Streptomyces sp. SN-593: one gene and its partner. The protein of the gene in region 1 interacts with the protein of each later gene in a pairwise test. Links are inferred from orthologs where the notes say so. Each region holds a gene or a part of one and is shown in the gene's direction. Other genes may lie near its edges.

Evidence for each region.
Region 2: the proteins of dnaE (region 1) and RVR_RS19845 interact in binary tests that used the Escherichia coli proteins (3 or more experiments, as listed by UniProt). The link is inferred for Streptomyces sp. SN-593 from one-to-one orthologs.

Annotation. Positions count from the first base shown.
Region 1 is NZ_AP018365.1:1,850,721-1,855,169, reverse strand. The notes cover bases 50-4,190. They hold dnaE (DNA polymerase III subunit alpha), read left to right. Parts: upstream 50-426; coding sequence 427-3,990; downstream 3,991-4,190. Other genes in these bases: RVR_RS07730 (hypothetical protein), read right to left, coding at 4,070-4,190; RVR_RS07740 (hypothetical protein), read right to left, coding at 50-263. Also shown: more of RVR_RS07740, read right to left, coding at 1-49; more of RVR_RS07730, read right to left, coding at 4,191-4,243. UniProt on the Escherichia coli protein: DNA polymerase III is a complex, multichain enzyme responsible for most of the replicative synthesis in bacteria. This DNA polymerase also exhibits 3' to 5' exonuclease activity. The alpha chain is the DNA polymerase catalytic subunit.
Region 2 is NZ_AP018365.1:4,734,633-4,737,795, reverse strand. The notes cover bases 178-3,032. They hold RVR_RS19845 (pyridoxal phosphate-dependent aminotransferase), read left to right. Parts: upstream 178-890; coding sequence 891-2,174; downstream 2,175-3,032. Other genes in these bases: selD (selenide, water dikinase SelD), read left to right, coding at 2,417-3,032; RVR_RS19850 (DUF2617 family protein), read right to left, coding at 178-528. Also shown: more of RVR_RS19850, read right to left, coding at 7-177; more of selD, read left to right, coding at 3,033-3,163. UniProt on the Escherichia coli protein: Shows aminotransferase activity with methionine and histidine as substrates, and to a lesser extent also with phenylalanine.

The DNA of each region.
Region 1 (4,449 bases):
TGCTGGCCGGAGGTGAAGACGGTGTCCACGGCCAGTTCCAGCGGCACCATCATCCCGCTGATCGCCCAGAACCCGCGCTCGCGCCGGCCGAGCGCGTAGGCCAGCGCGAAGACGGCGGCGAAGGCGGCCAGCACGACGGTCAGCGGCAGCGGCCGGCGGGCCATCAGCACGTGCGAGGTGGAGGAGAGCGTGACGCAGAGCGCGGCGAAGAGGGCGGCGCGCGCCGCCCTCAGCCGCGGACGTATCTCGCCCATGGTCTCCATGAGCACAGAGTGTGCCACGGGAACCTGTAGGGGTGAGCTAAAAGTCGGACAACAATACGAAGGTGGACTCGCCGGGGGAGGAGCGGGAGCGGCGGCGGAGGTGCGGGGCCGGGCGCACTAGGGTGGGAGCCTCCCCCGCGATCGTCCTGGAGGTGCCAGCCCGGTGGCCGACAGCTTTGTTCACCTGCACAACCACACCGAGTACTCGATGCTCGACGGCGCGCAGCGCCTGAAGCCGATGTTCACCGAGGTCGCGCGGCAGGGGATGCCCGCGATCGCCATGAGCGACCACGGCAACATGTTCGGGGCCTACGAGTTCCAGCAGGTCGCCAAGGGCTTCGACTCGGTGAAGCCGATCATCGGCATCGAGGCGTACGTGGCGCCCTCGCACCGCCGGTACAAGAAGCAGGAGTTCTGGGGCCCGGGCGGCCAGCGGGCGATGTCGGACGACGGCGAGGGGAGCAAGGACGTCTCCGGCGGCGGCCGCTTCACCCACATGACGATGTGGGCGCGGAACGTCGAGGGCCTGCGCAACCTGTTCTACCTGTCGACGGAGGCCAGCTACACCGGGCAGTTCCCCGCGGGCAAGCCGCGGATGGACATGGAGCTGATCTCCGAGCACGCGGGCGGCATCATCGGCACCACCGGGTGCCCGTCGGGCGCCATCCAGACCCGGCTCCGGCTGAACCAGTACGACGAGGCGAAGAAGGTCGCGGCCTCCTACCAGGACATCCTCGGCAAGGAGAACTACTTCCTGGAGCTGATGGACCACGGCCTGGACCTGGAGCGCAACGTCCGGGGCGACCTGCTGCGGCTGGCGAAGGAACTGGACATCCCGCTGCTGGCGACCAACGACGCGCACTACGTGCTGGAGGAGCACGCCGACGCGCACGACAACCTGCTGTGCATCGGCGTCGGCAAGAACAAGGACGACCCGAACCGCTTCAAGTTCAACGGCACCGGCTACTACCTCAAGACCGCGCAGCAGATGCGGGAGCTGTTCCGGGAACTGCCGGAGGCATGCGACAACACGCTGCTGATCGCGGAGCGCATCGAGGCGTACGACGAGGTCTTCGACCTCGAGGACGAGATGCCGCAGTATCCGGACGTCCCCGAGGGCGAGACGCAGGAGTCGTGGCTGCGCCAGGAGGTCCTCAAGGGCCTGGCGATGCGCTACGGCGACCCGATCCCGGCGGAGGTGCTGGAGCGCTTCGAGACCGAGATGAAGGTCATCGGTCCGATGGGCTTCTCCTCCTACTTCCTCGTGGTCGCGGACATCTGCCGGCACGCGCGGGACAACAAGATCCCGGTCGGGCCGGGCCGTGGTTCGGCGACCGGCTCGATCGTGGCCTACGCGACCCGGATCACCGAGCTGTGCCCGCTGGAGCACGGTCTGCTCTTCGAGCGGTTCCTCAACCCCGAGCGCATCAACCCGCCGGACGTCGACCTCGACTTCGACGACCGCAAGCGGGACCAGATGGTCGCCTACGTGGTGGAGAAGTACGGCGACGAGTACACCGCGCTGGTGAACACCTTCGGCAAGCTGAAGGCGAAGAACGCGATCAAGGACACCTCGCGGATCCTCGGCTACCCCTTCGCGCACGGCGAGCGGATCACCAAGGCGCTGCCGGCCGACGTGATGGGCAAGAGCATCCCGATCGACGGCGTCTTCAACCCCGAGCACCCGCGCTACGGCGAGGCCGGCGAGATCCGGGCGCTGTACCAGAACGAGCCCGACGTCCAGAAGGTCGTGGACAGCGCCAAGGGCGTCGAGGGGCTGATCCGCAACACCGGTGTGCACGCGGCCGCGGTCATCCTGTCGAAGACCAAGCTGACCAACCGCATCCCGCTGCACATGCGCAAGGACGGCACGAAGATCACCGGGTTCGACTACCCGTCGTGCGAGTCCATGGGCCTGGTCAAGATGGACTTCCTGGGCCTGCGCAACCTCGGCGTGATCGACCAGGCGATCCAGAACGTGCGGGAGAACCGCGGTGTCGACCTGAGCACCGAGAACATCCCGCTGGACGACAAGAACACCTACGCGCTGCTGGCCCGCGGTGACACCTTCGGCGTGTTCCAACTCGACGGCGGCGGCATGCGGACCCTGCTCAAGGCGATGGAGCCGAGCCGGTTCGAGGACATCGCGGCGGCCCTGGCGCTGTACCGGCCGGGTCCGATGGCGGCCAACGCGCACATGAACTACGCCAGCCGCAAGACCGGCCGGCAGGCCGTCGAGCCGATCCACCCGGAGCTGAAGGACGCCCTGGAGCCGATCCTCGGCAACACCTTCCACCTGCTGATCTACCAGGAGCAGATCATGGCCATCGCCCGCCAGTTGGCGGGCTACACCCTCGGCGGCGCCGACCTGCTGCGCCGCGCGATGGGCAAGAAGAAGCCGGAGGTGCTGGCGGCCGAGTGGGAGAAGTTCCACGGCGGCATGCAGACCAACGGGTACTCCGAGGAGTCCATCAAGGCCCTCTGGGACGTCATGCTCCCGTTCTCCGGGTACGCGTTCAACAAGTCCCACACCGCCGGCTACGGACTGGTGTCCTTCTGGACCGCCTACCTCAAGGCGAACTACCCGGCCGAGTACATGGCGGCCCTGCTCACCTCGGTCGGGGACGACAAGGACAAGGCGGCCATCTACCTCGCCGACGCCCGCAAGAGCGGCGTCAACGTGCTGGCGCCCGACGTGAACGCGTCGGTCGCCGAGTTCACCGCCGTCGGCGAGGACGTCCGGTTCGGCCTGAAGTCGGTGCGGAACGTGGGCGAGGGCGTCATCGAGGCGCTGATCGCCGCGCGCAAGTCGAAGGGCCTGTTCACCTCGTTCGCCGACTTCCTGGACAAGGTGAGCATCCCGGTCCTGAACAAGCGGGCCATCGAGTCGCTGATCAAGGCGGGCGCGTTCGACTCGCTCGGCCACACGCGGATGGGCCTGTCCGCCGTCTTCGAGGACGCGGTCGACGCCATCGTCCCGGTGAAGAAGGCCGAGGCGTACGGCCAGGACGACCTGTTCGCGAGCCTGGGCGGGCCCGGCCAGGACACGCCGACCTTCGGGCTGGACTTCGCGATCCCCGAGACCGAGTGGCCGCGCAAGCAACTGCTGGCCATCGAGCGGGACATGCTGGGCCTGTACGTCTCGGCGCACCCGCTGGACGGCACCGAGCACATCCTCGCCCGCAACCGCGACACCACGCTCGCCGAACTGCTGGCGTCCGGCCAGGAGCGGCCGGTGAAGGTCGCCGGGCTCATCACCGGTGTCGACCGCAAGATGACCAAGCAGGGCAACGCCTGGGCCGCGGTCACGTTCGCCGACCGCGACGCGAGCATCGAGGTCTGCTTCTTCCCCGCGACCTACCAGCTCGTGGGACACGCCCTCATCCCCGACAGCGTCGTCTCCATCAGCGGTCGGGCGCAGGACCGCGACGGCACGATGAACATCATCGGCTCGGAACTGGCGGAGCTGGACGTGTCCTCGGCGGAGAGCGGCGGGAAGCCCCCGGTGCAGCTCGCCTTCCGCGAGCACCGGATCCTGCGCCACGACGCCATCAACGAGCTGCGCCGCATCCTGTCCTCGCACCCCGGTGAGAGCCCGGTGCGCGCACGCGTCGCCGGACCGCAGAAGACCACCGTCTACGAACTGGGGTTCCTCGTCGATCCCACCACGGTGGCCTCGGAGATCAAGGTCTCCTTCGGCGCGGAGGTCTGGCTCGGCGTGGCCTGAGCGCGGCGGCGGGCGGACGGACGCGGGGGCGCCCCCGTGAGGGGCACCCCCGCGTCCGTGAAGTGCGCGTGCGGCGCGATCAGTTGTGGCCGAACTTCTTCTGCTGCTTGCGCGCGACGCGGGTGCTCGCGGGCATCATGTGCTCCTCGGCCTGGGCGCTCCTGCCGTGCTGCTCCTGGGCCTCGCCCGCCGGGTGGGACCGCTCGTCCTGGCGGTCGCGCTGCGGACGGTTCTGGTTGCGGTTCTTCGCCACGATCGTGCCTTCCTGGTGGGGGGGAGAGTCGGCCGATGGGCCGCAATCAGACTGACACGGGGGGACCAAGGCCGCATTTCGGGCAGTTGGGGATGCGGGGGCCCGGGAAAAACCCCCGACCGCCACGCCGAAGATCGCGTTCGCGGTCATAACCCCCGAGCATTCGGGCACACTCGGGGGAACTCGAGTGGGCATCCGTGCCGGGG
Region 2 (3,163 bases), 2.9 Mb from region 1 along the record:
GATCGCTCAGCGCGTCACGCGCAGCTTGGTCCGCGTCGCCACCAACCGCCCCTCCTGCGGGTACGCGTGCCAGGTCCGCCACCGCACGTTCCCCTCCCCGCACTGCACCAGCATCGCGGTGAAGGCGTTCGGGTCGCCCGGGAAGGTGCCGGCGAGGCCGTGCGGGTGGTCGGCGACCAGGGCGAGCAACTCCTGGGCGCGGGCGGTGAAGGAGCCGAGCGAGAGGTGCTCGATGCGGGCCGCGAACTCGTACTCCCACGTGCCGAGCCGGCGGGAGACGCCGAACGGCAGCGGCGCCTGGCTGCCCGGAAGGCACGCCACCGTCTCGGAGCAGCCGTCGCCGCCGGCGTCGACGAGCACCTGGTGGGAGGCACCGAGCAGGCGTAGCTCGACATCGGCGCGGAGTGCCGCGGCGTCGCCGACCCGCACGCCGAGGGTGGCGAGCGCGGGCAGCGCGTCCTTGTCCAGGCACCAGGCGAGGTCGCCCGCCCGGGTGTCCGTGTATGCGGTGTCAATGGTGGTGAGCATGGGGAGGCTCCGCGGGCACGCTGGGGATCGCCCACGCGGCGCGGACGGGCCGTCCCGCCCCGCCGCGAGGCGAAGGTGCGGTGGCTTGCGCCGGTGGGGGCCGGGTGGATCAGGGGTGGTTCGGCACGGATCGCGGTGGACCTGGCTCGGCCCAGCGGATTCGGGGTGATCTGGATGATCGGGAGGCCCCGAGGAGATCCGGGACCAACGGAACCACGGATCGTGCTCCCCGTTCAGCGTTTTTACCCATCTGTGCGTACTTTCCATCCCTTGGAGCGCTTACGAGTTCAGGTGTTCCGATATGACAACCCGGTACCATCGGCTGATCGATCGGCGGGCACGTGGAGAGCGGGTGGAACGCGATGGCGGGCACGGCCGGGGCGGCGGGCACGGCGGGCGAGCCGGACGGGACGGTCGGAACGGTCGGAACGGGCCGCTCCGGTGGCCCCGGGGGTTCCGGTGGCCCCGGAGGCGCCCGCCGCCCGTTCCTGAACCGCCGGCTGGCCGGCCTGGGCACGACGATCTTCGCCGAGATGTCGGCGCTGGCGGTGTCGACCGGGGCGATCAACCTCGGCCAGGGCTTCCCCGACACCGACGGCCCGGAGTCCGTCCGCGAGGCGGCCGTCCGGGCACTGCGGGACGGCCGGGGGAACCAGTACCCGCCCGGCCAGGGCGTCCCCGAACTGCGCGCCGCCGTCAGCGGCCACCAGAAGCGCTTCTACGGGCTCGACGTCGATCCCGACACCGAGGTACTGGTCACCGCGGGCGCCACCGAGGCCATCGCCGCCGCGATGCTCGCGCTCCTCGAACCCGGCGACGAGGTCATCGCCTTCGAACCGTTCTACGACTCCTACGCCGCCTGCGTCGCCATGGCGGGCGGCGGCCGGGTCCCCCTGACGCTCCGCGCACCCGACTTCCGCCCGGACCTCGACGCCCTGCGGGACGCGGTCACCCCGCGCACCCGACTGCTCCTGCTGAACAGCCCGCACAACCCCACCGGCATGGTGCTGACCCGCGACGAGCTGACCGCGATCGCCGAACTGGCCGTCGAACGCGACCTCCTGGTCGTCACCGACGAGGTCTACGAGCACATCACGTACGACGGCGCCGAGCACGTCCCGCTGATCGGCCTGCCCGGCATGCGCGAGCGCACCGTCGCCATCTCCTCGGCCGGCAAGACCTTCTCCTTCACCGGCTGGAAGGTCGGCTGGGTCACCGGTCCGGCCGAGTTGGTCGCGGCGGTGCGCACCACGAAACAGTTCCTCACCTACGTCGCCTCGGGGCCGTTCCAGTACGCCGCCGCCGAGGCGCTCGCGCTGCCCGACGCGTACTTCACCGGTCTGCGCGACGACCTGCGGGCCAAGCGCGACATCCTGGCCGACGGCCTCGCCACCGCGGGCTTCGAGGTCTACCGCCCCCAGGGCACCTACTTCATCACGACCGACATCGCCGACCTCGCCCCCGACACCGACGCACTGACCTTCTGCCGCACCCTCCCCGAACGCGCCGGCGTCGTCGCCGTCCCCAACTCCGTCTTCTACGACCACCCCACCGCCGGCCGCACCCAGGTCCGCTTCGCCTTCTGCAAACAGCAGAACCTCCTCCGCGAAGCCGCCGACCGCCTACGTCAACTGTCCAACGTCTGAGGATGTCCGCGCCTGGGTGATATCGGAAGCTGTCCGCCGATCGGTCCTTCTGTGGCAGACGTTGGGGGCCCTGCGGGCACCAATCGGCGCGGACCCGGCAGCGGCGGGCCCCCGTGGGTGGGAGCGTCTCGACCGGAGGGGCCGGATCGGCTGGTCGGGTGTACCGGACCCGCGCTGGAAGGGCCGCCGGGTCCGAGGCGCTGTGGGCCCCTCCGCCCGAGGTGATGGGAGCCGTACGCCACATGGTCAGCAACCCGGATTCGACGAGTGTTCCGCGCACCGAACTCTGGAAGACCGCGCGCTGCGGTGGTTGCGCGCGCAAGGTGCCCGCCCTGACGGCCCAGAGGTTCGCGCGTCTGGCGGGGCAGGGTGACGGGCAGGACCTCGGTTCCCGTTACATGGCGGACGTCGCCGCCGTGGAACTCGGGGACGGCCGGGTCCTCGGCCTGACCGTCGACTTCATCACGTCGGTCGTTCCCTCACCCGTGCACTACGGACGCATCGCCGCCGCGAACGCGCTCTCGGACGTCTACGTCGCCGGCATGGTGCCCCGCTTCGCCCTGAGCGTCGCCTGCGTGCCCCCGGGGGCGGGCACCGAGGAGTTCGCCGACGCGCTGGATGCCGCCGCCGCGGTGCTCACCGACGCCGGGTGCGCGCTGGTCGGGGGCCACTCGGTGGTCGATCCCGAGGCCAAACTCGGCTTCGCGGTGGTCGGTGTGCCGAATGCGACGGGGCGGCTCCTCGTCTCGGGAGCCCGTCCTGACGACGCCCTGGTGCTCACCAAGCCTCTGGGCGTGGGGATCCTGACCTCGTCCTGCCGGGCGGGGCTGATCGACGAGGCTGCGCTGGGCCCCGCGGTGGAGGCCATGACGGCGACCAACGCGTTCCTCGTCGACCTGGTCGAGGGCCCGCTGGGCGGGGCGGTGCACGCGGCGACCGACGTGACCGGGTTCGGACTGCTCGGCCACCTCAAGGAGATGTGCGTCAGG